DNA from 3 places in the Erwinia sp. HR93 genome. Region 2 is predicted to be linked to each of the others. Evidence: predicted binding sites of a transcription regulator. Region 2 holds the regulator's gene; each other region holds the start of a gene.
The links. The regulator CRP, encoded in region 2, controls carbon source genes, mostly activating them, when cyclic AMP is high. The targets are predictions, from matches to a motif close to ATGTGANNNNNNTCACAT.

Region 1: adhE (bifunctional acetaldehyde-CoA/alcohol dehydrogenase) is a predicted target of CRP. The motif match lies at 6,385-6,402, and genes of this name have one in related genera.
Region 3: udp (uridine phosphorylase) is a predicted target of CRP. The motif match lies at 5,096-5,113, and genes of this name have one in related genera.

What each region holds. Positions count from the first base shown of each region.
Region 1 covers NZ_JAXUDP010000001.1:3,298,083-3,307,922, reverse strand. The annotation lists gene SFA31_RS15435 (hypothetical protein) at 146-409, shown strand; gene hns (histone-like nucleoid-structuring protein H-NS) at 399-812, opposite strand; gene tdk (thymidine kinase) at 1,352-1,966, shown strand; gene adhE (bifunctional acetaldehyde-CoA/alcohol dehydrogenase) at 3,513-6,191, opposite strand; gene SFA31_RS15415 (YchE family NAAT transporter) at 6,625-7,260, shown strand; gene oppA (oligopeptide ABC transporter substrate-binding protein OppA) at 7,823-9,445, shown strand; gene oppB (oligopeptide ABC transporter permease OppB) at 9,505-9,840, shown strand, end outside.
Region 2 covers NZ_JAXUDP010000001.1:995,082-1,004,921, reverse strand. The annotation lists gene SFA31_RS04685 (5-bromo-4-chloroindolyl phosphate hydrolysis family protein) at 1-102, shown strand, start outside; gene SFA31_RS04680 (hypothetical protein) at 485-712, shown strand; gene SFA31_RS04675 (hydrolase) at 1,320-2,342, shown strand; gene SFA31_RS04670 (YheU family protein) at 2,339-2,557, shown strand; gene SFA31_RS04665 (phosphoribulokinase) at 2,661-3,530, shown strand; gene SFA31_RS04660 (OsmC family protein) at 3,566-3,970, opposite strand; gene crp (cAMP-activated global transcriptional regulator CRP) at 4,267-4,899, shown strand; gene SFA31_RS04650 (YccS/YhfK family putative transporter) at 4,957-7,074, shown strand; gene argD (bifunctional acetylornithine/succinyldiaminopimelate transaminase) at 7,071-8,291, opposite strand; gene pabA (aminodeoxychorismate synthase component 2) at 8,378-8,941, opposite strand; partial or broken gene SFA31_RS04635 (putative adenosine monophosphate-protein transferase Fic) at 8,972-9,491, opposite strand; gene SFA31_RS04630 (YhfG family protein) at 9,481-9,651, opposite strand; gene ppiA (peptidylprolyl isomerase A) at 9,759-9,840, opposite strand, start outside.
Region 3 covers NZ_JAXUDP010000001.1:416,786-426,625, forward strand. The annotation lists gene ubiB (ubiquinone biosynthesis regulatory protein kinase UbiB) at 1-870, opposite strand, end outside; gene ubiJ (ubiquinone biosynthesis protein UbiJ) at 867-1,472, opposite strand; gene ubiE (bifunctional demethylmenaquinone methyltransferase/2-methoxy-6-polyprenyl-1,4-benzoquinol methylase UbiE) at 1,487-2,242, opposite strand; gene rmuC (DNA recombination protein RmuC) at 2,334-3,734, opposite strand; gene udp (uridine phosphorylase) at 4,215-4,976, opposite strand; gene SFA31_RS01985 (dienelactone hydrolase family protein) at 5,392-6,198, shown strand; gene metE (5-methyltetrahydropteroyltriglutamate--homocysteine S-methyltransferase) at 6,236-8,497, opposite strand; gene metR (HTH-type transcriptional regulator MetR) at 8,694-9,683, shown strand; partial or broken gene SFA31_RS02000 (carboxylate/amino acid/amine transporter) at 9,670-9,840, opposite strand, start outside.

The sequences.
Region 1 (9,840 bases), 2.3 Mb from region 2:
TTTCTTTCTGTCAAGCCATCTCACCGCAATTTCGGGATGGCTTTTTATGTCTTGTACGCCATTATCTGACGTAGTCTTAAGGCAAATCGATAGCCAGTAAAAAGATATGGAGATTAACCACTACCTCTCATACTTCTGATAGCGCGTGGATAAACACCTCTGTGGCAGCGTATACGCTTTTACAGATAGCGGCGTTGGGGTAGGCGGAATTGTAGAGCAAGGAAAGGCAGAATTTTGCCGTAATACGTATTCTAATAACCGACGAACACGGCTTGCTGCATTGAGATACAAAGAAACTTTAGCCAGAGGGATTAAAAGGGGTGAGATAATATTCTTATATATTGAATGGATTGAATATGTAAATAAAAAACCCGCCGAAGCGGGGTTTTTTAAGGGGCTTATTCTTTAATAAGGAAATCGTCTAGTGATTTACCTTGTTCTTCCAGCGCCTTTTTGATTACTGCCGGAGTGCGGCCCTGGCCAGTCCAGGTTTTGCTTTCACCGTTCTCATCAATATAGCTATATTTTGCAGGACGGGCGGCGCGTTTAGATTTGGTTCCGGTTTTTGTCCCACCCATTGCATTTAACAGGTCGTTAGGGTCAATACCGTCAGCAATAAGCATTTCACGATATTGTTGTAGTTTACGGTTACGCTCTTCAATTTCTGCAGCAGCGGCGCTTTCTTCTTCACGACGCTCATTAACAACGACTTCCAGTTTTTCCAGCATTTCTTCCAGAGTTTCCAGAGTACATTCTCTGGCCTGCGCACGAAGAGTACGGATGTTGTTCAGAATTTTAAGTGCTTCGCTCATTGTAGTAATCTCGAACTTATATTGGGGTGGTTTGTTTGACTAATAATAGAGCCTTAATTGTAGTTCTGCAATAGGGTGAAATGTGTGGATTGAAAAATGTCATGTTATTTCCCCGGTTTTAATATTCCTTTAAGTTAAATTGGCTTGAACTATCTCACAGAAAAACTGTTGCAAATCAATTTTTCTACATTATAGAAGAGAAAGAAAATGTATGAGAAAGAGAAACATGTGTTTATTTAGTGATTCTAGTGAGATTAAGCGTTTAACTAACATTGTTTTTAGTAGCAGAATCTGAGGGTTATATAATAATTAATGTTCAAGTCAGCGCAGGGATTAGCCGGTTAATGCATTAATCCTCGGTATAACCGCTCTTTTCTGGTTAAAAGTCTTCTTACCCTCTGCCGGGAAATCATTCGCGCTGGCTTATATATAGGGAAAGTCGCCGGCCAAACGTATATTGTTAGCGATATACGAGTTAATGGATATGCTACAATCATTACCTTTCGTTATTACGCTACTCTAGTTGGGGTTTTTCTGCGATGGCGCAGCTCTATTTTTACTACTCTGCAATGAATGCGGGGAAATCAACCGCATTACTTCAGTCATCATACAACTATCAGGAACGCGGAATGCGTACTTTGGTATACACCGCCGAAATAGATAATCGTTTTGGCGCAGGCAAAGTGAGTTCCCGTATTGGACTTTCTTTGCCTGCCAGGTTGTATAATCCACAGACACCGTTACTGGAAGATATAAAAACAATACACGATCAAGAAACTATTCATTGCGTATTGGTAGATGAGAGCCAGTTTTTGACGCGTCAGCAGGTATACGACCTTTCTGAAGTCGTCGATAAACTGGATATTCCCGTTTTATGCTATGGGCTGCGTACAGACTTTCGTGGAGAACTCTTTACCGGCAGTCAATATCTTTTGGCATGGTCTGATAAGTTGGTTGAATTAAAAACAGTTTGTTTCTGTGGGCGCAAGGCCGGAATGGTGCTGCGATTGAATCAGGACGGGAAACCTTATGAACAAGGAGAACAAGTGGTTATTGGCGGTAATGAGCGTTATGTTTCAGTATGCCGTAAACATTATAAAGATGCGCTGAATCAGGGTTCCTTAAAAGATATTCAGGCATCGGCTCGGGGGTGATTCTATGGCTGCCTCTATTTTGCACTGGATTTTGCCCTATCGGGAGAGTTAATTGCGTAAAGCGCTGTTTCCCACATTAACAGCGCTGATAATGTCTAAATCCAACAAAGAACGAATAACCCTTCATTATAGTGATGAAAAATAATGCTTCTTTCCTGAGTCCTGAATAAGTTTCTATTATCTGTTTTTGTCATCAACGGAAGATGTGATGTATGACGGAGCCGCGCGATTAATAAAATGGCGAATAGTTGATTCAGTCGGGATGTCCGGTTTAAGTATCATCATAGAACCTTATAACAAGTATGGTTATAAGGCGCTAAGGGAAGCATCAGTACAGGCTTGAGCTCGATATAGATTAATAGTTTCATCAGGAAAGATAAAACCAGTGTCATGGAAAATATGAATAACTGATGAGAATTATAATTTAATGAGTTTTTAATTTGTTGGTTTTTGACTCTGACTGGTAATTCGCTTTCCCTTTCAGGCTTTCTGCCGCCAGACCAGTGTCGGTTGCGATACGCGCAGCTTTGCGAACCGCAGTTTATGGCATAACGCGATTATCTTTATTACGGTGGCTTAGCGAGCGGTACAGGGCTGTTACGACGTATTTTGATGCACGGGGTTCAGCGAGCGCCTGCTGCTATGAGAACTGACCTGTCAGACGGCATGCCATAAAAAGTTTCAGGGGCAGGGTGAGGGCCATAGCCGGCTTACATCAAAAGAGCATACCAAGTAGGGCTCCAATGAAAAAGCGGCTAACACCACGCCCATTATTCAGCCAACTTTCGCGTTAACGCACGCTATCGTGCTTAACGGGTTCTTTCTACCAAAGCCGTCTTTCATATCGAGTTATAAGGCTGTGCCTAAATGTTTAAAAAGAGATATTGGACGTTTTGCCCGCTCGCGTTCTAAAAGTAGATCAGCAGCAAAATCTATTGATAGTCAGCCATTTCTGAAGATAGTGATTTCTCGTAGAGGTTCAAAATCGCCTCCTGTCAACGTTGCGCTAATTTTGTTCCAGAGCCGCATATTAAAATATCGTGAGTGGCATCGGGCGTTACTCTATAAAAGGAATCGGAGAGCGGGGAATCACCGGGCCTTCAACGCGTAAATTTCCGTTAATGGTAAAACCTGCTTTTATAGAGGAGGCGCCGATTGCGGCAGGTAACCGCTCACGGCGCGTAAATGATTAGCGATATTTCCATGGGGTGCCCGGCGTTTAGATTTAACGGCTCAACTTTGGCACCGCTTACTCAAAACCCCGGGTCGTCGCTAAACGTTTCACGAAGTGGTGTTCAGGAGCTCAATACAAGCTTCTGGGGGGACCAGCGCTCCGGGAAGTGGCAATATCCTGTGTGCAGGGAAGCTTTAGGTTCTGGCTATAGTGATTTTTTTCTTCGCTATTAGAATAACAAAATGAATTTTAGTATCGCCAGGCAGTATCCGAGCGGGCAGGTCATTACGCTTACGGGATAGGTTTTATAAAAAGGAATAAAAAAGGCCACCTCCTCGGGAGGTGGCCTCAGCCGGGGTTTAGTTTATCTTATTAAGCTGTTTTTTTACTCTTTTTGTCCGCTTTGGCAGGCGCAGCCACGGGCCTGGAGGCTGTGTCGATGCCTTCGTTATATTCACGGCCGTAGTAGGTATCGAGTAAGATTTGCTTCAGTTCAGCGATTAGCGGATAACGCGGGTTAGCCCCGGTGCACTGATCGTCAAACGCATCTTCCGACAGTTTATCTACCTGCGCCAGGAAATCGGCTTCCTGAACGCCAGCTTCGCGAATTGATTTCGGGATCCCCAGATCTGCTTTAAGGGCATCCAGCCACGCCAGCAATTTCTCGATTTTAGCGGCGGTGCGATCGCCTGGTGCGCCTAAACCGAGGTGGTCGGCAATTTCAGCGTAACGACGACGCGCCTGCGGGCGATCGTACTGACTGAATGCGGTCTGCTTAGTCGGATTGTCATTTGCGTTATAGCGGATGACATTACAGATAAGCAGCGCGTTTGCCAGACCGTGAGGAATATGGAACTGAGAGCCTAGTTTATGGGCCATAGAATGGCATACGCCCAGGAAGGCGTTTGCGAAGGCAATGCCGGCAATGGTTGCTGCGCTGTGTACGCGTTCACGGGCTACCGGGTTTTTCGCACCTTCGTGATAAGAAGCCGGCAAATATTCTTTCAGCAATTTCAGCGCCTGCAGTGCCTGACCGTCAGAAAATTCTGAGGCCAATACAGAGACATAGGCTTCAAGCGCATGGGTTACCGCGTCCAGTCCGCCGAAGGCGCACAGGGATTTTGGCATATCCATCACCAGATTAGCGTCAACAATCGCCATATCGGGAGTCAGTGCATAATCCGCCAGCGGATATTTTTGGCCGGTGGTATCGTCGGTAACAACGGCAAACGGAGTCACCTCTGAGCCCGTTCCGGATGTCGTTGTTACTGCGATCATCTTGGCTTTTACGCCCATTTTCGGGAATTTATAGATACGTTTGCGAATATCCATAAAGCGCAGAGCCAGTTCTTCGAAATGGGTTTCCGGGTGCTCATACATTACCCACATGATTTTCGCAGCATCCATCGGGGAGCCGCCGCCCAGCGCGATAATGACGTCTGGCTTGAAGGAGTTCGCCAGCTCGGCCCCTTTACGCACCACGCTCAGCGTAGGATCGGCTTCAACCTCAAAGAATACTTCCGTTTCCACGCCCGCGGCTTTCAGCACGGAAGTGATTTGATCGGCATAGCCATTATTAAATAAGAAGCGGTCAGTCACAATCATTGCACGTTTATGGCCGTCGGAAACGACCTCATCCAGCGCAATGGGTAAGGACCCGCGACGGAAGTAGATAGATTTAGGAAGTTTATGCCACAGCATATTCTCTGCTCGCTTAGCCACGGTTTTCTTATTGATAAGATGTTTCGGCCCGACGTTTTCGGAAATAGAGTTGCCGCCCCATGAACCGCAGCCCAGCGTTAAAGATGGCGCCAGTTTGAAGTTATACAAGTCGCCTATCCCGCCCTGGGAAGCCGGGGTATTAATCAAAATACGCGCCGTTTTCATCTTATCGCCGAAATAGGTAATGCGGGACTGCTGGTTATCCTGATCGGTATACAGGCAAGATGTGTGACCAATGCCCCCCATCGCAACCAGTTTTTCGGCTTTATCAACTGCATCTTCAAAATCTTTAGCGCGGTACATAGCGAGCGTAGGCGACAGTTTTTCATGTGCAAAAGGCTCGCTGTCATCCACCAGTTTAACTTCGCCAATCAAAATTTTCGTGCTGGCCGGTACATTAATACCTGCCATTTCGGCAATTTTAACCGCCGGTTGGCCGACAATGGCTGCGTTTAACGCGCCGTTTTTCAGGATGATGTCCTGCACGGTCTTTAACTCTTTACCCTGCAGCAGATAGCCACCGTGTGTGGCAAAACGCTCGCGCACCGCATCGTAGACTGAGTCAACGACAACCACGGATTGTTCTGAGGCACAGATAACACCGTTATCAAACGTTTTAGACATCAAAATAGAGGCCACGGCGCGCTTAATGTCGGCGCTCTCATCGATAACGACCGGGGTATTTCCGGCGCCAACGCCGATGGCCGGTTTACCTGAACTGTAAGCCGCTTTTACCATTCCCGGGCCGCCGGTAGCCAGAATAAGATTGATATCCGGGTGGTGCATCAGAGCATTAGACAGTTCTACAGAAGGCTCATCTATCCAGCCGATAATGTCTTTTGGCGCGCCCGCGGCGATGGCGGCCTGCAGTACGATATCCGCCGCTTTATTCGTGGCATTTTTAGCGCGCGGGTGCGGGGAGAAAATAATGCCATTACGGGTTTTAAGGCTAATAAGAGATTTAAATATCGCCGTAGAGGTCGGGTTGGTTGTCGGAACGATGCCGCAGATAATACCGGTTGGTTCGGCGATAGTGATGGTACCGAAAGTTTCATCTTCATCCAGAATGCCGCAGGTTTTCTCATCCTTATAGGCGTTATAGATATATTCGGACGCAAAGTGGTTTTTAATCACTTTATCTTCCACAATCCCCATGCCCGACTCGGCAACGGCCATTTTCGCCAGCGGTATGCGCGCGTCTGCTGCAGCCAGCGCTGCAGCGCGGAAAATTTTATCAACTTGTTCCTGAGTGAAGTTGGCGTATTCACGCTGGGCTTTTTTGACGCGCTCAACCAGAGCGTTCAGTTCAGCGATGTTTGTAACGGCCATAATACTCTCCTGATGAATGTTAAACTCTTTTACTAAATCAGCTGCCACTACCTAGAGTATAGCCATCGATTCTGCCGGGGCAGGCGATGGCGGGCGCCAATTAATTTACTAAAAGAGCCTTATCGGCCTCTTTTTTACCGAAGTCAGAGTTTTTGCTGCTGTCGATAAGGTTACTCACTTGTGAGTAATTGTTTTGTGATGCACTTCAAATATACGCGATGCTGACACCATTCAGCAAGGCTTTTTGTTTATTTTTTGCACTAAGTGCACGCATTAAGTGGTATTCATCAGGAGTGAGGGGCTGTGACATCTGAAGAGAATAATTGGTCGTAATCCGCTTTTTCCCAGAGATAAAATAGAGAAAGGAAATGACATAAGCCCTTTTTTTCAATTACATTGTGCGTGTTTCACCATTTATTCGGAGCGTCGAACGGTGTTCGATATAGCGACCTATTTTAAGTTTTTCATTGGGCTTTTTGCGCTGGTAAATCCGGTGGGTATCATCCCGGTTTTTATCAGTATGACCAGCTACCAAAGCGCGCAGGCCCGGCATCGCACCAATCTAACCGCTAACCTCTCTGTTGCTATTATTCTCTGGAGTTCGCTATTTCTGGGGGATGCTATATTGCAGTTGTTCGGCATTTCTATTGACTCTTTTCGCATAGCAGGGGGGATTTTGGTGGTGTCGATTGCCATGTCGATGATCAGTGGCAAACTGGGAGAGGACAAACAAAACAATCAGGAAAAATCAGAAACGGCTATCCGCGAAAACGTTGGCGTGGTTCCTTTAGCTTTGCCGCTAATGGCGGGGCCGGGCGCTATCAGTTCAACCATCGTTTGGGGAACGCGATATCATAACTGGCCTCATTTGCTAGGTTTTGCGACTGCAATCGCAGTCTTCGCAGCGTGTTGCTGGCTGCTATTTCGCATAGCGCCATGGCTGGTACGCCTTCTCGGTCAGACCGGCATTAATGTCGTAACGCGCATTATGGGTCTTTTACTTATGGCTTTGGGCATCGAGTTTATTGTCACTGGAATAAAAGGTATTTTTCCAGGGTTGCTCAGTTAACGAATATGCGGCGATGTGGCCGCCCAGCCATTTTTGCTCAGAAAAGATTGTCCAAAATTAGGTTTTTATAATCTTCCTTTTTTAACGCCCGTCACCAGCATATTCTCCGCATAAATCGGTCAGCCATTAGATCGGATATCTGCAAAAAAGTATTTGTTAAATTTATTGTGTTGTTTTCACTCTTCTTGTTTGTAAATCATTGTCAATTTTAGGTTTCATTGTATTGATTTTTATGGTTAATTTCTAGGTGATGGCTTTACGGTTTGCTGAAAAAGCTGATTATGGGGAAATAATTAACAAAATTGAAAAATAGATTGGCGTGTTTACGATGCTTTTGGTAGCTTCCGATAAAGATGCTTTTGTATTTTAGGCTAACAATTTTCCATGTAGCAAAATTAAAAACCTATTCATGCGTAACTTTAAGAGATAAATGTTGCGATGGGTAGGGCCATCGGCTGGCTATACATTTTCATCTGGCGCTGAAAATAAAAATGTATACAAACACAACTAGCTCGTTAATCGTGAAAATAATAATGAATGGAGCATCTATATCATGAAGTTTATTACTAACATCACTCCCGTTGCCGCCGTTCTGTTAAGCGTCGCGCAGTTTAGCGCCCAGTCTCAGGCCGCAGAGATCCCTGCAGGCACTGCCCTGGCGCAAAAGCAAACGCTGGTTCGTAATAACGGCTCCGAAGTGCAATCTCTCGATCCGCATAAAATTGAGGGCGTGCCTGAGTCTAATATCAGCCGGGATTTATTTGAAGGGCTGATAATCTCGGATACGCAAGGCCATCCCATCCCCGGGGTTGCTCAGAAGTGGGAGAATGACGGCTTTAAAGTTTGGACATTCCATCTACGCCCTGAGGCAAAATGGTCAAACGGCGAGCCCGTCACTGCCCAGGATTTTGTATACGCCTGGCAGCGTTTAGCCGACCCCGCAACCGCATCGCCTTATGCGAGCTACCTGCAATATGGGCACATTGAGAACGTTGATGCGGTAATTGCCGGAAAAATGAAGCCCTCAACGCTGGGCGTTAAAGCGCTGGATGCGCATACGCTTCAGGTGACGCTCAGCGAGCCGGTGCCTTATTTCTATAAATTACTGATCCATCCTTCCATGTCGCCAGTGCCAAAATTGGCGATTGAAAAATTCGGTGAAAAATGGACGCAGCCTGCCAATATCATCACTAATGGCGCCTATACCCTGAAAGATTGGGTTGTGAACGAACGGATTGTGCTGACCCGTAGCCCAGCTTACTGGGATAACGCACGCACGGTAATTGAACAGGTTACGTGGCTGCCTATTGCTTCGGAAGTTACCGATGTTAACCGCTATCGCAGCGGCGAAATTGATGTTACCAACAATTATTTGCCGGTCGAAATGTTCCAGATGTTGAAAAAAACGCTGCCTAAGGAGCTGCGCGTTACTCCCTATATGTGTTCGTATTATTTTGAGATTAATAATAAGAAGCCGCCGTTTAATGATGTGCGGGTGCGTACGGCACTCAAGTTAGGGCTTGATCGCGACATTATCGTGAATAAAGTTAAAAATCAGGGTGACTTGCCCGCCTATGGCTATACGCCACCTTACGCAGACGGTGCGAAATGGACCGTGCCGGAATGGTTTAACTGGAGCCAGCAGAAACGTAATGAAGAAGGGCGCAAACTGCTGAGTGCCGCAGGGTTCGATAAGGTAAAACCGCTTACCGTTCATCTGCTATATAACACGTCCGATCTGCATAAAAAAATGGCCATCGCTACCGCGGCTATCTGGAAGAAAAATCTGGGCATCGACGTAAAACTAGTCAATCAGGAATGGAAAACATTTTTGGATACCCGGCATCAGGGGAATTTTGACGTTGCGCGTGCTGGGTGGTGCGCGGATTACAACGAGCCTTCTTCATTTTTGAACACCATGCTGTCAGATAGCTCGAATAATACAGCGCATTATGCCAGTAAGGCGTTTGATACACTGCTGACTAAAACGCTTCAGACCACTGACGATGGTGAACGCACCGCGTTATATAATCAGGCCGAGCAGCAATTGGATAAAGATTCAGCAATAGTGCCCGTTTACTATTACGTAAATACCCGGTTAGTTAAACCCTGGGTAGGGGGCTATACCGGTAAAGATGCATTAGATAATACTTATACCAAAGACATGTACATTATTAAGCATTAATTAATAGCGGCCTGCGGGGTGATATTTTGCCGCGTAGGCCGCAATAAAAGGCGTAAGCAATGTTGAAATTTATATTACGGCGCATACTTGAAGCCATTCCGACGCTCTTTATTTTGATTACTCTCTCATTTTTTATGATGCGCCTTGCGCCGGGAAGCCCCTTTACCGGTGAGCGTAATTTACCACCTGAAGTGATGGCAAACATTGAGGCTAAGTATCATCTTAATGATCCCATTCTGACGCAGTATGCCAGTTATCTGAAGCAACTGGCGCACGGTGATTTCGGCCCTTCTTTTAAATACAAAGACTATTCGGTAAATGATTTAGTCGGCGCAGCCTTTCCGGTGTCGGCGAAGCTGGGCTTTGCCGCATTTTTGGTGGCCGTGGTATTGGGA
Region 2 (9,840 bases):
TTCCGCCAGAAACACGCGCAGTTACTGGAAAACGATGAAACTGAATTCAGTAGTGAAATCAGCACGCTGGAAAAATTACTCAAATCCGATGGGTTTCTTTAGCGCCACGCGGCGGGGCGCCCGGTGTGCCCCGCAGCGTTTGCTACCTTCTCGTTTTATTATCCGCCGCCCGCTCTGCGCGCAGACGCAATAATACCCGGCAGCGCTACCGGATACGTTTACCTTGCTGCCAGCCCGCGCCTGTAAACGCATTGGGGAATTAGCCTTTAATGCTTTAAAACGGTTTTCCGCCTCTACCCGCAAACCCTGGTTTTGCCGATAAGTTTACAGGCCACTCCTCCACGCCGTGGGTAACAGCATGAGCGAGATTATTAGGTGCTGTCTGAGAAACCCATGGGCCTGGAAACAGGCTTCTATTGGCCTGCGTGCGGGGCGATGCGGCCATCCTCTGGAAAAAGGTATAAAGAGGAGCGTACCGCGCTATATGTTTCAGAGTCATAATATCGTCATGATGCACGGCTTCAAAACGGATTGCGCTGTACTGTTTTTTAAGGAAGCACTGCTTAATGATGAACTGCATCCGTTGGTGCGGCAAACCGCTAACCCCCAGACAGCGCGTCAACGTCACTTTACCCATGCCGTTCAGATTAACGCCCAAACTCACATTATCGATAACCACATTGAAATCGCCACTGCCGCGGGGAAAGCGTAGTCTATAAAGCAACGGATGATTAAGTCATCACCGATAAGCGAATGCACCAATTCCAACGCCCGCCCTGCGCCAGGGATTTTACGGCTGGCATCGGGTCGCCAGCGTGCCTGGCCGCTGTATTGCTCCACGTCAAAGCGGGCCATAACGCGCAGGGCCAGAATTGAAAAATACCTCGCACCTAGTCCGGCAGGAAAAGGACCGCGCGATCGTTAAACCCGCCGCTGTTGGCGGTGCCGGGCATAATCTGAGACAAAATGTCGGGATAAGCTCCCGGAATTAGCGGCAGTGGCATTGCCCCGCTCGCGTCGAGTGACCGTTTACAAGAAGCAGCAAAATTTTCATCCTATTTACCATCGGCGTGAAACATTATTGGCAGGGCAAGACACTGAGACTCAGAAAATGCGCCGCAAAGGGGGCCAGGATGACGCTTCGCAACGTGGCTCTCACCTCACGCAATAGGCGAATACCGTAATGCAAATGCTTGCTCCTGCAGCCATTAAAATAGTGGCTCAGGCGTCACAGCATGCGGTAAACACAGTAAAGGCATAAACATAATGCGCATCACAAGGTATAGTAGGGCGCGTTTTTATTGAATAACTCAATCACTATGGCAGATATCACACCGGTGGAACTGACAATGCCGCAGTTTCACACCCAAACGTTTACTCCGATGTCAGGCGCAGGCAATCCCCATCTTCAAACTATGCTGCCGCGCCTGATACGGCGCAAACTGGCGTTTAAACCGCACTGGCAGCGTCTCGATATGCCGGACGGAGACTTTGTTGACCTGGCGTGGAGCGAAGATCCGGCTCAGGCCACCCACAAGCCGCGCCTGGTGGTATTTCACGGTCTTGAAGGCAGCCTGCATAGCCCTTACGCGCACGGGCTCATTCATGCCGCCGCGCAGCGCGGCTGGCTGGGCGTAGTGATGCATTTCCGCGGCTGTAGCGGCGTGCCAAACCGTAAACAGCGCATCTATCATTCAGGCGAAACGGAAGATGCCTCCTATTTCCTGCACTGGCTCTCAATGCGCTACGGCGAAGCGCCTACCGCTGCCGTAGGCTTTTCGCTTGGTGGTAATATGCTGGCCTGCCTGCTGGCGCGCCAGGGCGAGGCGTGCCGCCTGAAAGCCAGTGCGATCGTTTCCGCACCGCTCATGCTGGAGCCGTGCTGCCACCATATGGAAAAAGGGTTTTCCCGGTTCTATCAACGCTATTTGCTAAATTTATTAAAAGGCAACGCGCGCCGGAAACTTCAGACCTGGCCGGGCTCTCTGCCGGTGGAACTTCCCCAACTGCGCCGCATCCGTCGCATCCGTGAATTTGACGATCTCATTACCGCGAAAATCCACGGTTTCCAGGATGCGCTGGATTACTATCGCCAGTGCAGCGCACTGCCAATGCTGCCAAAAATCACCGCACCTACGCTCATCATCCATGCGAAGGACGATCCTTTCATGGATAACCAGGTCATTCCCGATATCACACAATTGCCTGCTAATATTGAATATCAACTTACCGAGCACGGCGGCCACGTCGGCTTTGTCAGCGGTACACTGCGCAGGCCGCAGATGTGGCTGGAAGAGCGTATCCCCGCCTGGCTAGCGCGCTATTTGGAACACGAAGTATGATAATTCCCTGGCAAGATATCGCGCCGGAAATGCTGGACAGTCTGATTGAGGCTTTTGTTCTGCGCGAAGGAACGGATTATGGCGAACAGGAGCTCACGCTGGAGCAAAAAACCGCAGACGTTAAGCGCCAGCTCCAGTGCGGCGAGGCGCTCATTGTTTGGTCTGAATTACATGAAACAGTCAATATCATGCCGCGTACGCAATTTCGTGGGTAACATCATGTCTCAGAAAAACTTATCTTAACGCCGCGCGCCTGGCGTCTATACTGCCCGTAAACGCAGCGCATTCGCGCCTTAGCCAGGCAGGAGTCATGACGCTATGTCCTCCAGATATCCCATTATTGCCGTAACCGGCTCCAGCGGCGCTGGTACCACCACAACCAGCCTCGCGTTTCGTAAAATTTTTGCCCAGCTCGGATTACGCGCGGCGGAAGTCGAAGGCGATAGTTTTCATCGATACACCCGCCCGGAAATGGACCAGGAAATCCGTAAGGCCCGCGACTTAGGCCGCCATATCAGCTATTTTGGCCCCGATGCGAACGATTTTTCCCTGCTGGAAAACACCTTTATGGAATACGGGCGCAGCGGCCACGGGGAATCCCGGAAATATTTACACACCTACGACGAGGCGGTGCCCTGGAATCAGGTTCCCGGTACATTTACCCCCTGGCAGCCGCTGCCTGCGGACACGGACATCCTGTTTTACGAAGGTCTACACGGCGGGGTGGTCACGCCGCAGATAGACGTGGCGCAGCACGTAGATTTGTTGGTCGGCGTAGTGCCTATTGTAAACCTAGAGTGGATACAAAAACTGGTGCGGGATATGAGCGAGCGCGGTCATTCCCGCGAGGCCGTGATGGACTCGGTCGTGCGTTCAATGGAAGACTATATTAACTACATTACCCCTCAGTTTTCGCGCACGCACATTAATTTCCAGCGCGTGCCCACCGTCGATACGTCAAATCCCTTCGCAGCCCGGGCGATCCCCTCACTGGACGAAAGTTTGGTGGTGATTCATTTTCGTAACCTGGAGCAGATCGATTTCCCCTGGCTGCTGGCTATGCTGCAAGGCTCGTTCATTTCTCACATGAATACGCTGGTAGTGCCGGGAGGGAAAATGGGGCTTGCAATGGAGCTTATCATGACACCGCTGGTGAAACGGTTAATTGAAGACCGGGGAATCAACTAAAATCGCGCGCCTTATTAAAGACGCGCAGCGTCTAATCAGGCTTCAATCACTTCCCATGAATGGGTAATATTGGCCGCCTTTTCCAGCATCAACGCAACCGAACAGTATTTTTCGGCTGACAGTTCAACCGCACGTGCAACCGCGTTATCCCTCAGCCCGCGCCCGGTAACAATAAAGTGCAGATTAATATGCGTGAAAAGCCGCGGCGCTTCTTCACGGCGCTCGGACGTAAGTTTAACCTCACAATCGGTTACGTCATGGCGCCCTTTTTGCAAGATAGAAACCACATCTATCGCGCTGCAACTTCCGGCCGCCATTAATACCATTTCCATCGGGCTTGGCGCCTTGTCTCCTGAATTACCGTCCATCAAAACCTGATGACCAGAGGCGGATTCGGCGAGGAATGTTAGCCCTTCTACCCATTTAACTCGTGCCTGCATTTTGTACGCTCCGTTAGATTACGCTTCCCCACAGAGTAAGCGTCAGGGGCGAAACTGGCAACAGAAGGCGACCTGCGTCAAGCTGAAACGAGACAAGAAGAGACACTGGTGAAAAGCTATGTTAAAACAGACCGGATACTGCTGCGTCGTAGTGAAGGTCATTCAGGTAAAAACTTTACTGATAACAGGCTGTTCTGATCCCCTTCCCATTTAAAACGCAGAACTCGTTTACCACGTTTGGGAGAAGCATAAGCGCCTCTTCCAGATGCCAGTTTATAATCAGAGGATAACCGCACATGGTGCTTGGCAAACCGCAAACAGACCCGACTCTCGAATGGTTTTTGTCTCATTGCCACATTCATAAGTATCCCTCCAAAAGCACGCTCATCCATCAGGGTGAAAAAGCCGAAACGCTTTACTACATCGTGAAAGGCTCCGTGGCCGTACTGATTAAAGATGAAGAGGGCAAAGAAATGATCCTCTCATACCTTAATCAGGGCGATTTTATCGGCGAACTGGGCCTCTTTGAGGAAGGGCAGGAGCGTAGCGCCTGGGTTCGGGCCAAAAGTGCCTGCGAGGTCGCGGAAATCTCCTATAAAAATTTTCGTCAGTTAATCCAGGTTAATCCGGATATTCTAATGCGCCTCTCATCACAAATGGCGCGTCGCCTGCAGGTCACCTCTGAAAAAGTCGGTAACCTTGCTTTCCTGGACGTTACCGGCCGCATTGCTCAAACCCTACTAAACCTGGCGAAGCAGCCTGATGCCATGACGCATCCTGACGGCATGCAGATAAAAATTACCCGCCAGGAAATCGGGCAAATCGTGGGCTGCTCCCGTGAAACCGTCGGCCGCATTTTAAAAATGCTCGAAGATCAGAACCTGATATCCGCGCACGGCAAAACTATCGTCGTCTACGGCACGCGCTAAACGCGGCGGCGCGGCGTGTTATCACGCACACCGCGCCGATACCTCAGGTCGTTATATATGTGGCGCCGACTGATTTATCACCCTGAAGTCAATTACGCGCTGCGTCAGACGCTGGTGCTATGTCTGCCGGTTGCCGTCGGCCTGGCGCTGGGTAACCTTCGTCTTGGTCTACTTTTTTCATTAGTTCCCGCCTGCTGCAATATGGCCGGGCTGGATACCCCTCATAAACGCTTTTTTAAACGACTTATCGTTGGCGGCTGCCTATTCGCCTCTTGCAGTCTGATCGTGCAATTATTGATGCGAGAAAATGTGCCGCTGCCGGCCATCTTCTTCGGCATGGCGCTGCTTCTGGGCGTAACGGCGGAAATCAGCTCACTGCATGCAAGGCTATTTCCTGCCTCAATGGTGGCCGCTATTTTTACGCTCAGCCTCGCGGGAAACATGCCGGTTTGGCAACCCATGCTGCTGTACGCGCTTGGTACCACCTGGTACGGACTGTTTAATCGCTTTTGGCTTTGGCTGTGGCGTGAACAGCCGCTGCGTGAAACGCTCAGTTTGCTGTATCGCGAGCTGGCTAATTACTGTGAAGCGAAATATAGCCTGCTGACGCAGCACACCTGTCCTGAGAAAGCGCTGCCGCCGTTGCTGACGCGCCAGCAGAAAGTCGTTGACCTGATAAGCCAGTGCTACCAGCAGCTTCATATGCTTTCCACCGGCAGCCAGCAAAGTGACTACAAGCGCCTGCTGCGCATCTTCCAGGTCGGGCTCGATTTGCAGGAGCACATCTCTGTCAGTCTGCATCAACCGGAAGAAGTGCAAAAGTTAATCGAGAAGAGCCACGCTGAGGCGGTCATTCGCTGGAACGCTCAAATCGTCGCCTCCCGGCTGCGAGTGCTGGCGGATGACATTCTTTATCATCGCTATCCCCGCCGCTTTAGCATGGAAAAACCGCTATCTGCGCTGGCCAAAATCGCCCGACAACACCCGGATAATCCGGTTGGGCAATTTTGCCACTACCACTTCAGCCGCATCGCCCGCGTGCTGCGCACCCAGCGCCCGCTATACGCACGTAATCTTATGGCCGACAGAGAGCGCCGCCTGCCGCTCTTCCCCGCGCTAAAAAATTATCTATCGCTAAAATCTACGGCATTGCGCAGCGCGGCCCGCACCGGCGTTATGCTGGCAATAGGCAGTCTGCTCGGCAGCGCGCTGCATCTGCCTAAACCCTGGTGGATTTTAATGACGATTATGTTTGTCACCCAAAACGGTTACGGAGCGACCCGGGTGCGTATTTTTCACCGGGCGGGCGGAACTATGGCCGGGCTGCTGGTAGCCGCCGTCACGCTGCATTTCCATGTGCCGGAGGGCTATATGCTATTGGGCATGCTACTCATTACCCTGATTGGCTACCTGATTATTCGCAAGCAGTACGGGCTGGCAACGGTAGGTTTTACCTTGACGGCGGTGTATACGCTTCAACTTCTCTCGCTGAACGGCGATCGGTTTATTATGACGCGGCTGGTGGATACGCTTATCGGCTGTCTCATCGCCTTCGGTGGCATGGTATGGCTGTGGCCGCAGTGGCAAAGCGGCCTGCTGCGCCAGAACGCACACGACACGCTGGAGGAAGACCAGCAGGCTATCCGCCTGATTTTAAGCGTCAACCCACAGCCAGGGCCGCTGGCATACGAACGTATGCGGGTAAACCAGGCGCATAATGCGCTATATAATTCGCTCAATCAGGCAATGCAGGAACCCGGATTCAATACCCGCTACCTGACCGATATGAAACTTTGGGTGACCCACAGTCAATTTATCGTCGAGCATATTAATGCGATGACGACGCTGGCGCGCGAACATACTTTGCTAGAGCCCGCGCTTGCCCAGCGCTATCTGGAATCCTGCGAGATTGCGATTCAGCGCTGCCAGCAGCGCCTGGAGTACGACGAACCAGGTGAAACCGACAGCGCCAATATTCTGGAATCAATGGATATGCTTAACAGTGGACCGCTCAGCACGCTGGAGCAGCATCTTCAGCGCGTGCTAGGCCATTTAAATGCGATGCACACAATTTCATCTATCGCGTGGCGCCAGCGCCCCCACCACGGCATATGGTTAAAGCGGCGCCTGGGGGGCGAAAACCCGTCCGTACGAAGTCTAAGCCAGGCCGATTAGCCCTGAATAAACCGTTCTATCGCCTGCGCGAAACGGCGCATCCCCTCTTCAATCTCATCGTCGCTAATGATTAAAGAAGGCGCGAAGCGCAATACGTCTGAGCCAGCGCTCAGGATAGCGACGCCGGACTCAGCGGCGATATTCACTAACTCGCCCGCGCGCCCGCGATACGGCGAACTCAGCACCGCCCCGACCAATAACCCCATACCACGCATCTCACAGAAAACATCAAACTGCTCCCCAATTTGCTGAAGATGCGCAATAAAGCGCTGGCGCTTACGCTGGACGCCCTGTAGCACTTGCGGAGTATTAATTATCTCCAGCGCCTTTAACGCTACGGCGCAGGCCAGTGGATTACCGCCATAGGTGGAACCGTGCGATCCCACGTGAAACGATGAGGCGATATCGGCGGTTGTCAGCACCGCGCTCACCGGAAAACCGCCGCCCAGCGCTTTGGCACTGGTGAGAATATCCGGCGTTACGCCATAATGCATATAAGCGAATAACTCCCCAGTGCGCCCCATCCCGCACTGTACTTCATCAAATACCAGCAGAGCCTGATGTTTGTCACACAGCGCGCGCAGGCCGCGCAGGAAATCAGCCTCAGCGGCGGTTAACCCTCCTTCGCCCTGAATCGGCTCAACCACTACCGCACACGTGTGTGAGTCCATAACCGCCTGCACGGCATGGAGATCGTTAAAAGGAACGTGCACGATATCGGCAGGCTTCGGCCCAAATCCATCCGAATATTTCGACTGTCCGCCTACCGAGACCGTAAACAGCGAACGTCCATGAAACGCATTGTGAAACGCAATAATTTTGGTTTTATAAGGATTATGGCGCGTAATCGCCCAGCGGCGCGCCAGCTTAAACGCCGTTTCATTCGCTTCGGTACCGGAATTCATAAACAGCACGCGCTCTGCAAACGTCGCGGCAATCAGTTGGCGAGCCAGAAGCAGGGCCGGCTCGTTGGTGAAGACATTGCTGACGTGCCACAGCCTTTCGCACTGGTTTTTCAGCACCGAGACCAGCGCAGGATGGCAATGCCCCAGCGCCGTAACCGCGATACCGCCTGCAAAATCAATATACATGTTACCCTGGCGATCCCAGACGCGGCTGCCCTCCCCGGTTACCGGAATAAACGGCGCCGGTGCATAAACCGACATAATGACTTCGTCAAACACTTCCCTTCCCGGGTAGTATTCCCCAGTTTCCATCGCGGACTCACTCATTACCGCCACCTCAGCAATATGAAAATATAATCATAAAATATGAATAAATTATCAAAAAAGGGCAAATGAAATTAACGTTGCAGAAAATTATTAAGCAGTAAATGGCCCTGCTCGCTCATGATGCTCTCAGGATGAAACTGCACGCCTTCAAGATCCCAATGCTTATGGCGCAGCCCCATAATTTCCCGATCCTCGCTCCAGGCGGTAACCTCAAGCACAGGCGGCAGCGTCGCCGGTTCAACAATCAGTGAATGATAACGAGTTACCGTCAGTGGATTATTCAGCCCGGTAAAAACGCCTTTTCCGGAGTGATTAATGGCAGACGTTTTTCCGTGCATCACCCGCTGCGCCCGCACAACTTGGGCGCCGAGAGCCTGCGCAATAGCCTGATGTCCAAGACAAACGCCGAGGATGGGGAGCTTTCCCGCAAAATGTTGAATAATTGGCAGCGAAATACCCGCTTCAGTGGGCGAACAAGGGCCGGGAGAAATAACAATTTTTGCCGGCGCTATGCTCTTAACATCCTCAATACCAATCGCGTCATTACGTTTTACGACGACATCGGCACCCAGCTCGCAAAAATACTGGTATAAATTCCAGGTAAACGAATCGTAATTATCTATCAGCAATAACATAGCGGCTCCGCAATAATGCTTTGCGCCATTTTACCTGTTTTCAGTTATCCCGCTGACAACCTTGCTGAAAATCTCCGTTAACGGCGCCAGTTCGCCCAGCGCCGCGCGCTGATTGGCGCTGCGCCATGACTCAACCTCTATATCGCGCCAGTCGAGATGGTACCCTGCATGAATGGCGAGCTGCTCAAAGAAAATTCGGGGCGGGCAGAGCATCAAGCCAGTTTTCTTCCTCCAGCGCTTCCATAAGCGCATTACCTTCCTTCTCAATATATTCAAAGTGGCAAAAACGCGTCTCATCCTGGTAAATATCGACTTCCCGCACCTCACCGGCCCAGTCATATATATCCTGGAATAGATGGCGATGAATGGCGCACAGGTGCGGCAGCCCCCGGCGCTGCGGACCTAACTCCAGCGTGGCGACGCGCAGCGGCGTGATTTCACGTTCGGCCTGCGCCAGGCGCCGGCTTTCACGAATATCCAGCCGGTTGCGTAATACGTGAATACCGGGCCAGTAATAAGGATCGCCGCCATCACCAAATTTATCGCTCATAGTGTCTCCTTAACCTGTCCAGCGCGCTCTGTACCGTATTCTCATCAGGGCAACCTTCAGGCAGCACAATACCTTCCAGCAGGCAACTCGCGCGGAAATTCCGGCCGCGCTCGCGCATCCAGATTAGGGACTTTTGTTTATCGGTCGGCTTTTTCGTCATTTTCCCCCCATGTGCACAAAAGTATGCAACCTGCCTGAAGTATAAGCAGCAATGGGGGAAAATGCCGGAGAGGCGCGCGTAAGCGAAATAAGCCTACGCGCTAAAAATCAGGGGAGTACTTTAGCGGATAGGATAACGATAGGCTTGCTGGGAACGTTCTGATACGGGCCGACATCGTGGGTCGCAACC
Region 3 (9,840 bases), 580 kb from region 2:
GTGCATATCGGCATGGAAGAAACTGTCACGAAAAACCTGGGTAAAAAACACCTGCACTCCCCGCTCCGCCAGAAGCTGCATATTGGTACCGTTACTTACCAGTGCCTGTGTGTCTGACACCGGGATACCATAGATGCGTTCCATTACCAGCATATTTTGCCGACAGTAATCTGAATACACCTCAGGAACATACAGCATCGGGCTGGCTTCGAAATTACGCCGAAGTTGAATTGCGTTTGCAGCCTCACGCAGCAAATTCAGCTCGTCCAGCAGTGTCTTTTCATATTCACGCACCACTTCAAGAGGTCGCAGCCGTCGGCCATCCGGCAGCAGGCGTGGCACCCAGCCAGCCAGCCGGTAAATCAATTTCATATCCGCTTTAATGACCGGCAAGATATCAGGCCGAATCACTTTAATAACGACGTCTTTGCCATTGGATTTCAGGCGGGCTGTATGGACCTGCGCAATCGATGCGGAGGCTAAAGGCTCAATTTTAAAATCCTCAAACCAGCTTTCGACCGGGATATCACCCATCGCACGCTCTATTTGCCGCTGCGCCAGGTGGCCGTCAAAGGGGGCAACGCGATCCTGCAGCAATGCAAGCTGATCGGCAATCTGGGGTGGAAACAGATCGCGGCGAGTGGAAAGCATTTGCCCAAACTTAATCCAGACTGGCCCCAACTCCTGAAGAGCCAGGCGCAGACGTTCGCCTAAGGGTTTTTCTTTGTGCCGATTAGGGAGCCAAAACAATAAGCGCCGCCACAGTCGCAGCGGCAGCGTAATGCGAATTTTTGGGATCAGCTCATCAAGCCCGTAGCTTAAAAAGACTCGAACAATAAGATACAGGCGGCGCAGTTCTCCAGGCGTCATTTCCCCTCCAGACGCGCCATGCGTTTTTCCAGCGATTCTACTTCATCTGCTATCGCGCTTACTTCATCGATAAACCAAACCGTTTCGAGGCGCCCTGGTGCCAGGCGCCACTCTTCCGTCATCGCGTCCGCAAGATAGCGCTGGCTATGCTCCGCACGCTTTTTTAGAAAACGAGCACCGCCGCGGAGAAATTGACTCACACCCTCTGCTGGGATATCGCCTATCCAGGGCGCCAGTAACTCTGCGGGATCGAAATCGGCAAGATGAATAAGCGAAACGAGATGCTGCACGACCTGGATATCGCCATGCACTTCCAGGTCACCTTGCTTTATTAGCGCCGTAAGCCTCTGGCGATCGCGGAGCTGTGGCAAAACGGCTATGCGCGTAGCGACAGTACAATCGGCACTATCTTCCCACTGACTTAAAACATCGATTTGTTTATCGCTAAACGCCAAAATCAGCGGCGAGTCCAGTTCTTTAAGCTCAATGCGTAGTATCTTGCCTTTTAAAGGCTGGCGAGCCGCTTTAAGCGCATCGTCACGCCAGAGCATACGATTAACGAAGGTTTCCACAGCGGCTGTTACCAACGGCATAAAGGGCACGCGCATTCCTCCGTTCAGAATTTATAACCGCGATGCAGAGCAACAATGCCCGCCGTCAAATTGTAATAGGCGGTATTCTCAAATCCGGCCTCTTCCATCATTGTTTTCAAAGTATCTTGATCCGGGTGCATACGGATTGACTCCGCCAGATAGCGGTAGCTTTCCGCATCCTGCGCCACGACCTCACCAATACGCGGGAGGACGTGAAAAGAGTAGGCATCGTAGGCTTTACTTAGCGGGTCTATAATAGGTTTAGAAAACTCAAGCACCAGTAAACGCCCGCCCGGTTTTAATACCCGATACATGGAACGCAGCGCTTTCTCTTTATCGGTTACGTTACGCAGTCCAAAAGAGATAGTAATACAGTCAAATGTGTTGTCCGGAAACGGCAGCGCCTCTGCGTTGGCCTGCACATATTCTACATTGCCAATAACTCCGGTGTTACGCAGCTTCTCACGCCCCATCTTTAACATGGAATCATTGATATCAGCCAGCACGACACTGCCCGTTTCACCAACTAAACGCGAAAATTTAGCCGTTAAATCCCCGGTGCCTCCGGCCAGGTCTAATACGCGCTGACCGCGACGCACGCCGCTGCAATCAATAGTGAAGCGTTTCCATAACCGGTGAATGCCAAACGACATCAGGTCGTTCATTACATCGTATTTTGCCGCAACGGAGTGAAAGACTTGCGCTACCATGTCCGCCTTTTGCGTTTTTGCAACGGTACGGAAACCAAAATGCGTCGTATCCTGCGAATCTCCAGCCATCTCAATGCCTGCTTGTTGAAAAATATTTGAAGGAGTGTAACAGATTGCACCGTGTTGCCCTATGATTCAGCGCCACGCAGGGTATACCTTATCAGATATCACCCGCTGCACGGCGCGCTGGGGTGATTTCTGGTTCAACCTGGGTGTCATACCGCTCTCCGGGTGCAATAGCGGCATTGTCGCCATCCAGTTTCGCCCGGGCAGACAATTCTGGATTGATTTCTCTCTTGATTTCAACGCCGAGTTCACGGAAAGCCTCGGCCTGGACCAGAATATTTCCGCGCCCACTGGCCAACTTTTTCATTGCCTGCCGGTAGGTATCCTGCGCTTTATCCAGGTTATTGCCGATAGCAGACATATCATCGACAAACAGCCGCATTTTATCATAGAGACGCGCCGCCCGATCGGCGATACGTTGGGCATTACGGCTTTGGTGTTCATAGCGCCAGAGATTGGCAATAGTCCGTAGCGCCACCAGCAGCGTAGTGGGGCTGACTAGCATAATATTGCGCTGTAGCGCTTCATTTATCAGCTCAGGCTGTTTGTCTATTGCCGCCAAAAACGCCGGCTCAATCGGGATAAACATCAGTACATAATCAAGAGATTTTACCCCTGGCAAGCACTGGTAATCTTTACTCCCCAGCGAGCGAATATGCTGGCGAATCGCGGCAATATGCTCTGAAAGCGCCTGCTCCCGCGCGTACTCTTCTTCAGCGTTAAAGAAACGCTCCCAGGCCACCAGCGTCATTTTTGCATCAATCACCACGTCTTTGCCTTGGGGCAGGCGTACAATGACATCCGGCTGCATCCGGCTACCGTCTTCGCGCTGAATATTTACTTGCAGATCATATTCATGGCCTTCGCGCAGCCCCGAGGCCTCCAGCACGCGGCCAAGCACCACTTCTCCCCAATTTCCCTGGGTTTTGTTATTACCTTTTAATGCCTGGGTGAGATTGACGGCTTCCTGAGCCATTCTGGCGTTAAGCTGTTGCAGATTGCGGATCTCATGAGTCAGCGTGTGCCGCTCCCGCGCTTCCTGACCAAAGCTATCCTGCACCTGGCGCCGAAAACCGTCTAACTGCTCCCGCAGCGGTGTAAGTAGCCCCTGCAGGCTTTGGCGATTTTGCTCATCCACCCGCCGGCTATTCTGTTCAAAAATCCGATGCGCGAGGTTTTCAAACTGCTCGCTCAGGCGGTGTTCGCTGCTCATCATCTGCCGGACTTTTTCTTCCGCGTTAATACGCGTTTCTTCAAGTCGCGTGCTCAGTTCACGCAGATCGGCTTCCTGTACCCCGTTGATCTCCAGCTGGTGGCGCAGCTCACCGTTTAGACGCTCACACTCTTCATGCCAATATTCAGCCTGCTGAAGCTGCTGCCGCGCCGCCATCAGTTCGCCGTAAAGCTCGCGCTGGGCGGTATGCTCCAGCGCCAGTTTTTGCGCCGCGCGCAGGCTGGCCAGCAACCAACCGGCACCAACGCCTGCAAGCACCATGATGATAACGAGCAGTAATGAGTTGTCCACTCCGCCTCCAGAATGCGAGTTTACCGCCCTCCAGCAGAGGGCGAGGCTTTAATCAAAGTAAAATTGTGCTGTATGGATGTCCAGATGAAAAGCGCTTTTCTGCGTAAAGCCGCGCAAAAAAGCGCGGTACTCTTACCGCGCCAGGAAAATATATTTCGCAGGAGCGCAAACCAAGGATGTCCTCAACAAGCAATATAGGTACACGCGGAGTAAAAATATTTACGGGCGGCAAGCGCATGATTCTACGCCGCAGAATTGGCAAAGAGCGTTAAAAAGCGCCTTTTAGGCGCGCATCTGACAAAACCAACCCGCGTTTTCTGCCAGAGCAAACCGCTGCCAGCGCGCGGGCGAGCTACCTGGTATCAACCTATGCTGAGTCAGAATATGGGGACGAGACATACGATTAAGTCGATGGCGCGTCTCAGCTTACGCGCCACCGAGCGGGCGAAATTAAAGCAGACGGCGCGCGGCCTCAACCACAATATTTATCGCGTGGCCTTCCGTTTGTTTCATCAATTGCGCATCCGGGATTTCTTGCTGAGTACGATTAACAATGACCCCGGCTATCATACCGGCGCGCAATCCCTGACTCGCGCACATGGTTAACAGCGTCGCGGATTCCATTTCATAATTCATCACGCCCATCGCCTGCCATTCAGCCATTGAACCTTTAAAACGCCGCTCTACGCGACCAGAAAAGGTATCATAGCGCTCCTGGCCTGGATAAAAAGTATCGGAAGACGCCGTCACGCCAATATGCGTTACCGCACCGGCGGCCCTGGCTGCCTCTACCAGCGCGGTGGTGCAGGTAAAATCTGCAACCGCCGGGTATTCGAGAGGCGCAAAGTGCAGGCTGGCACCGTCCAGGCGCACAGAAGCCGTAGTAACCAGCACATCGCCCACACTGATATTCGGCTGGATAGCTCCGGTGGTTCCCACGCGTAAAAAAGTGCGAATCCCCAACTGCGCTAATTCTTCAACGGCTATCGAGGTAGAAGGGCCGCCAATCCCTGTGGAACATACGATGATGGACTTACCGTCTATCTGTGCACGCCAGGTCGTAAACTCGCGGTGCGAAGCAAGCAATACGGGGTTATCCATTAATGCCGCTATTTTTTCCACCCGCTGTGGATCGCCCGGCACAATGGCAAGCGTTGCACCCTGTAAATCACCCTGAGTCAGGCCCAAATGGAAAACGTCAGTCGCTGACATAGCGCGCTCCTTGAAATCACTGTGGGAAAATAAGGCGTCTACTCTAACCGGGCCTGCCGCGTAATTACGTGATACATCTCACCTGTAATGAAACAAATTACTCTTATTTATGCATCACTAAGTGATTTGCTTCACAAATACTGGCGTATGGCTTTACACCTCAAATGGCAGGCAAACCCGCCCGCACGCCCATTAAAATTGATGCCCTCACGGCGTTTTATCTCCATTTTGGTCGTTGCTACGCCAGCCCAACATTTTACGTGCCGGGTTTATGGCTATAGTTATTCGGACGCACGCATTTAATGAAAACGTTGCCGCCTGTCAGCTACCCGCCGCCAGGCCAGACAACGCAACGCAACGCAACGCATAACTTAATTACGTCGGGCGCTGCCCGCGCGCCAGGATGGAGATAGCCATGACTCAAACATCAGTGCCACCTCTCCCCTTCGCCGATAATGCCACAGCGGTGATTCACACCACGGCAGAAAACCTGCGCACCGGGGAAACCACAATCCCAAGCCAGGGCGACAGCATGCCCGCCTGGTTCGCTCGCCCGGAAGACCAGAGCGAAGGGCTACCCGTCGTTATCGTGATACAGGAAATTTTTGGGGTACATGAACATATCCGGGATATTTGCCGCCGGCTGGCGCATGAAGGTTATCTGGCTATTGCGCCGGAATTGTATTTCCGTCAGGGAAGCCCGGACGACTATTCTGATATTCCCACGCTTCTCAATGGGCTGGTAGCCCACGTTCCAGACGCGCAGGTACTGGCGGATCTCGATCACGTCGCCAGTTGGGCCGCGCGCCACGGCGGGAATGCTAATCGCCTGATGGTGACCGGCTTTTGTTGGGGAGGACGCATCGCCTGGCTTTACGCCGCGCATAATCCTCAATTGAAAGCAGCCGTCGCGTGGTATGGCCGCTTAACCGGTGATAAGACCCTGAATTCGCCGGAGCAGCCAATTGATATCACCACTCGCCTGAACGCTCCGGTGCTTGGTTTATATGGCGCTCAGGACAGCGGCATTCCACTGGAATCCGTTGAGTTGATGCGCCAGGCGCTGCGTGCGGCAAACGCCAACGCTGAGATTGTCGTCTACCCGGACGCCGGACACGCGTTTAACGCGGATTACCGCCCCCAATATCATCAGGCCTCGGCTGCAGACGGCTGGCAAAGAATGCTGGCATGGTTTCGGCGCTACGGCGATGGGAAAAAATAGCGCGCCTTTCAGCGCGCTTTACCGCCGACCTGAAAGGCTACGCCCGGCGCAGATTTTGCGCCGCCTGAACCATGCTTGCCAGCGCCGCGCGGGTTTCCGGCCAGCCGCGCGTTTTTAAACCGCAGTCCGGGTTTACCCACAAACGCTCCGCTGGAATGCGCCGGGCCGCCTTACGTAGCAGTGCCTCAATCCATTCGACATTCGGGACATTTGGCGAGTGAATATCATAGACGCCCGGCCCAATTTCATTCGGGTATTCAAACTCCTTAAATGATTCCAGTAGTTCCATATCTGAACGCGAGGTTTCAATGGTTATTACATCGGCATCCAGCGCTGCAATCGAAGCCATGATGTCGTTGAACTCGCAATAACACATATGCGTATGAATTTGGGTGTCATCCTTCGCCACCGCTGCATTGATGCGAAAGGCTTCCACTCCCCACTGGAGATAAGCGTCCCAGTCGCTGCGCTTAAGCGGCAGCCCTTCCCGCAGCGCAGGCTCATCAATTTGAATAATGCCAATCCCCGCCGCTTCCAAATCGGCAACTTCATCGCGTAGCGCCAGCGCAATTTGTTTCGCGATTGTTTCCCGACTGACATCTTCGCGCGGGAAAGACCAGCACAGAATCGTTACCGGGCCGGTCAGCATGCCTTTCACCGGTTTGTCCGTGAGCGATTGCGCATATTTTGCCCATTCAACGGTGATAGGCTCGGGCCTACTGATATCACCGATGACAATCGGTGGTTTTACGCAGCGGGAACCATAGCTTTGCACCCAGCCATTTTGCGTGAAGACAAAGCCGTCCAAATGTTCGCCGAAATATTCCACCATATCGTTACGCTCGGCTTCACCGTGCACCAGCACATCCAGCCCCAACCGCTCCTGCTCAGCGATTGCCTGTTTGATATGTTCCGCAATTCCGGTGCGGTAATTATTCGCGTCTAAAAGACCTTTTTTAAATTCCAAACGCAGCCCGCGGATCTCAGTCGTTTGTGGAAATGAGCCAATCGTCGTCGTCGGCCACGCCGGGAGTTTAAAGCGCTCGCGCTGCGCTTTAGCGCGCAGCGGATATACGCTGGCACGCTGGCTATCCTGAGCGGTAATCGCCGCCAGTCGCCGCGCTACGGCGGCGTTGTGTACGCGCACCGAATTCTCACGCGCCCGAATTGGCGCGCTCCATGCGTTCAGTTGCTCAGGGTTACCGGAATTTAGCGCATCGCGCAGCAGCGCCAGTTCATGGCATTTCTGTAGCGCAAAGGCAAACCAGCTTTTGGCTTCCTCATCCAGCCGGGTTTCTACGCTCAAATCTATCGGGCTATGTAATAGCGAGCAGGAAGAACCAACCCAGAGCTCACGCTGCCCGACAATAGATTGAATTTGCGCATATTTTTCTTTCAAATCCGCACGCCAGACGTTGCGCCCGTTAATTACGCCCGCCGAAAGTACCCACTGAGACGGCAGGCGTTTATGCAGCCCGGCAACATCATCGTTACCGTGTACTAAATCCACGTGCAGCCCTTGAACCGGCAAGGCGACGATGGCCTCTAAATTCGGCGCGACGTTTTCAAAATAGGTAGTCAATAACACCTTTACCTGCCCTTGCAGCGCGTCATAGGCAGTTTGATAAGCCTCTAACCAGGGCCGTGGAAGTTCCAACACCAGCGCTGGCTCATCGATTTGCACCCACTCAATTCCGCGTCGGGCCAGTTCAGCCAGTACCTGTTTATACACCGGGAGAATGTCGTTCAGCAGGCTCAGGCGGTCAAACTGTTCACCTTTCACTTTACCCAGCCATAAATAGGTAACTGGCCCTAACAGCACGGGTTTTACGCGATGCCCCAGCGCCAGCGCTTCATCGACCTCATCCAGCACCTGAGTCCAGGTAAGCTGAAACCGCTGGCCTTTGACAAACTCCGGAACCATGTAGTGATAGTTGGTATTAAACCATTTGGTCATTTCCGCCGCTGCCGCCGGTTTACCGCTGGGCGCCCGCCCGCGGCCTATGCGAAACAGCGTATCGATATCTACGGTACCATCGTCATTCTGATGGCGGGCGGGGACGTTTCCCAATAATAAGCTGGTAGTTAACACATGGTCGTACCAGGCAAAATCGCCGACTGGCAGCAGATCGACGCCAGCCTGCTTCTGTTGCTGCCAGTGGCGAGCGCGCAGCTCGCGCCCCGTTTCAAGCAGCGCTTCGCGCGTCGCTTTGCCCGCCCAATAGCTTTCCAGCGCTTTTTTTAGCTCGCGTTTCAGGCCAATACGCGGAAAACCAAGGGTGTGGTTCAGGATTGTCATGCTGTTTGCCTCATGTTTGCGGTTTCAGTGCCAGCGTGCCGTGGACGATGCGGTCGTATAGGGATCCGTTACGCGCCGAGCGGTCTGCCACTGGAAGTAATTTTTATTTAGCCGTCTGGATGTTTACACATCCATAATCCACAGGTACTGTGTCTTCCTCAAGCGCAAAATATTCATGACAAGGTGAAGGGGATTCATGATCGAGATAAAACATCTGCGGACCCTACAAGCGCTGCGCAATAGCGGCTCGCTCGCCGCGGCGGCTGCCGTGCTGCACCAAACGCAGTCTGCGCTGTCGCATCAGTTCAGCGATCTGGAACAGCGGCTCGGCTTTCGTCTCTTTGTACGCAAAAGCCAGCCGCTACGCTTTACGCCCCAGGGTGAGGTTTTGTTAGCATTGGCGGAACAAATTTTGCCGCAAATTAGCCACGCGCTGCAGGCATGCCGCCAGCCTCGGCATAGCGGGCTAGGTGTTGCGATTGAATGCCATAGCTGTATTCAGTGGCTAACGCCGGCGCTGGCGCAATTTAGTCAGCGGTATCCGCAGGTGGAAGTGGATTTCAAATCAGGGGTCACTTTTGATCCGCAGCCTGCGCTGCAGCAAGGCGAGCTGGACATTGTTCTCACCTCTGACATTTTGCCCAAAAGCGGCCTGCACTACTCTGCGATGTTTGATTACGAAGTACGTCTGGTAATGGCCTGCGATCATCCTCTGGCGGCCAAAGCGCAGATTAGTCCGCAGGATTTAGCGGCGGAAACACTGCTGATTTATCCGGTCCAGCGTTCCCGCCTTGATATATGGCGGCACTTCCTGCAGCCGGCGGGGATTACGCCAGCGCTGAAGCATGTAGATAACACGCTACTGCTTATGCAGATGGTAGCTGCGCGAATGGGCATCGCCGCGCTTCCGCACTGGGTAGCTGAAAGCGCGGAGCGTCAACGGCTGATCGCGACGCGTCCGCTGGGAGATGGATTATGGAGTCGGCTTTATGCCGCCGTTCGCAGCGGCGAACAGCACCAGCCGGTCTCTACGGCATTTATTCATTTTGCCCGCAGTCACGCCTGCGAGCATTTACCCTTTGTGCGGAGCGTGGAGCGACCCAGCGCCGGTGCACCCAGAGCGACCCCACAATTATCGCACCTCCAGCCAGAAAGCTCGGCCAGTGAGGACGCTGCTGCCAGATAGCCAGGTTAACCAGTAATCCTGCCGGTACGTGCATATTATTCATAATGCCAAGCGTACCGGCATCCACGCGGGTAGCGCCGTAGTTCCACATGAAGAATCCCAGCCCCGATGCGACAACCCCAAGCCAGACCAAAACTCCCCACTGTAATGGGGTTGT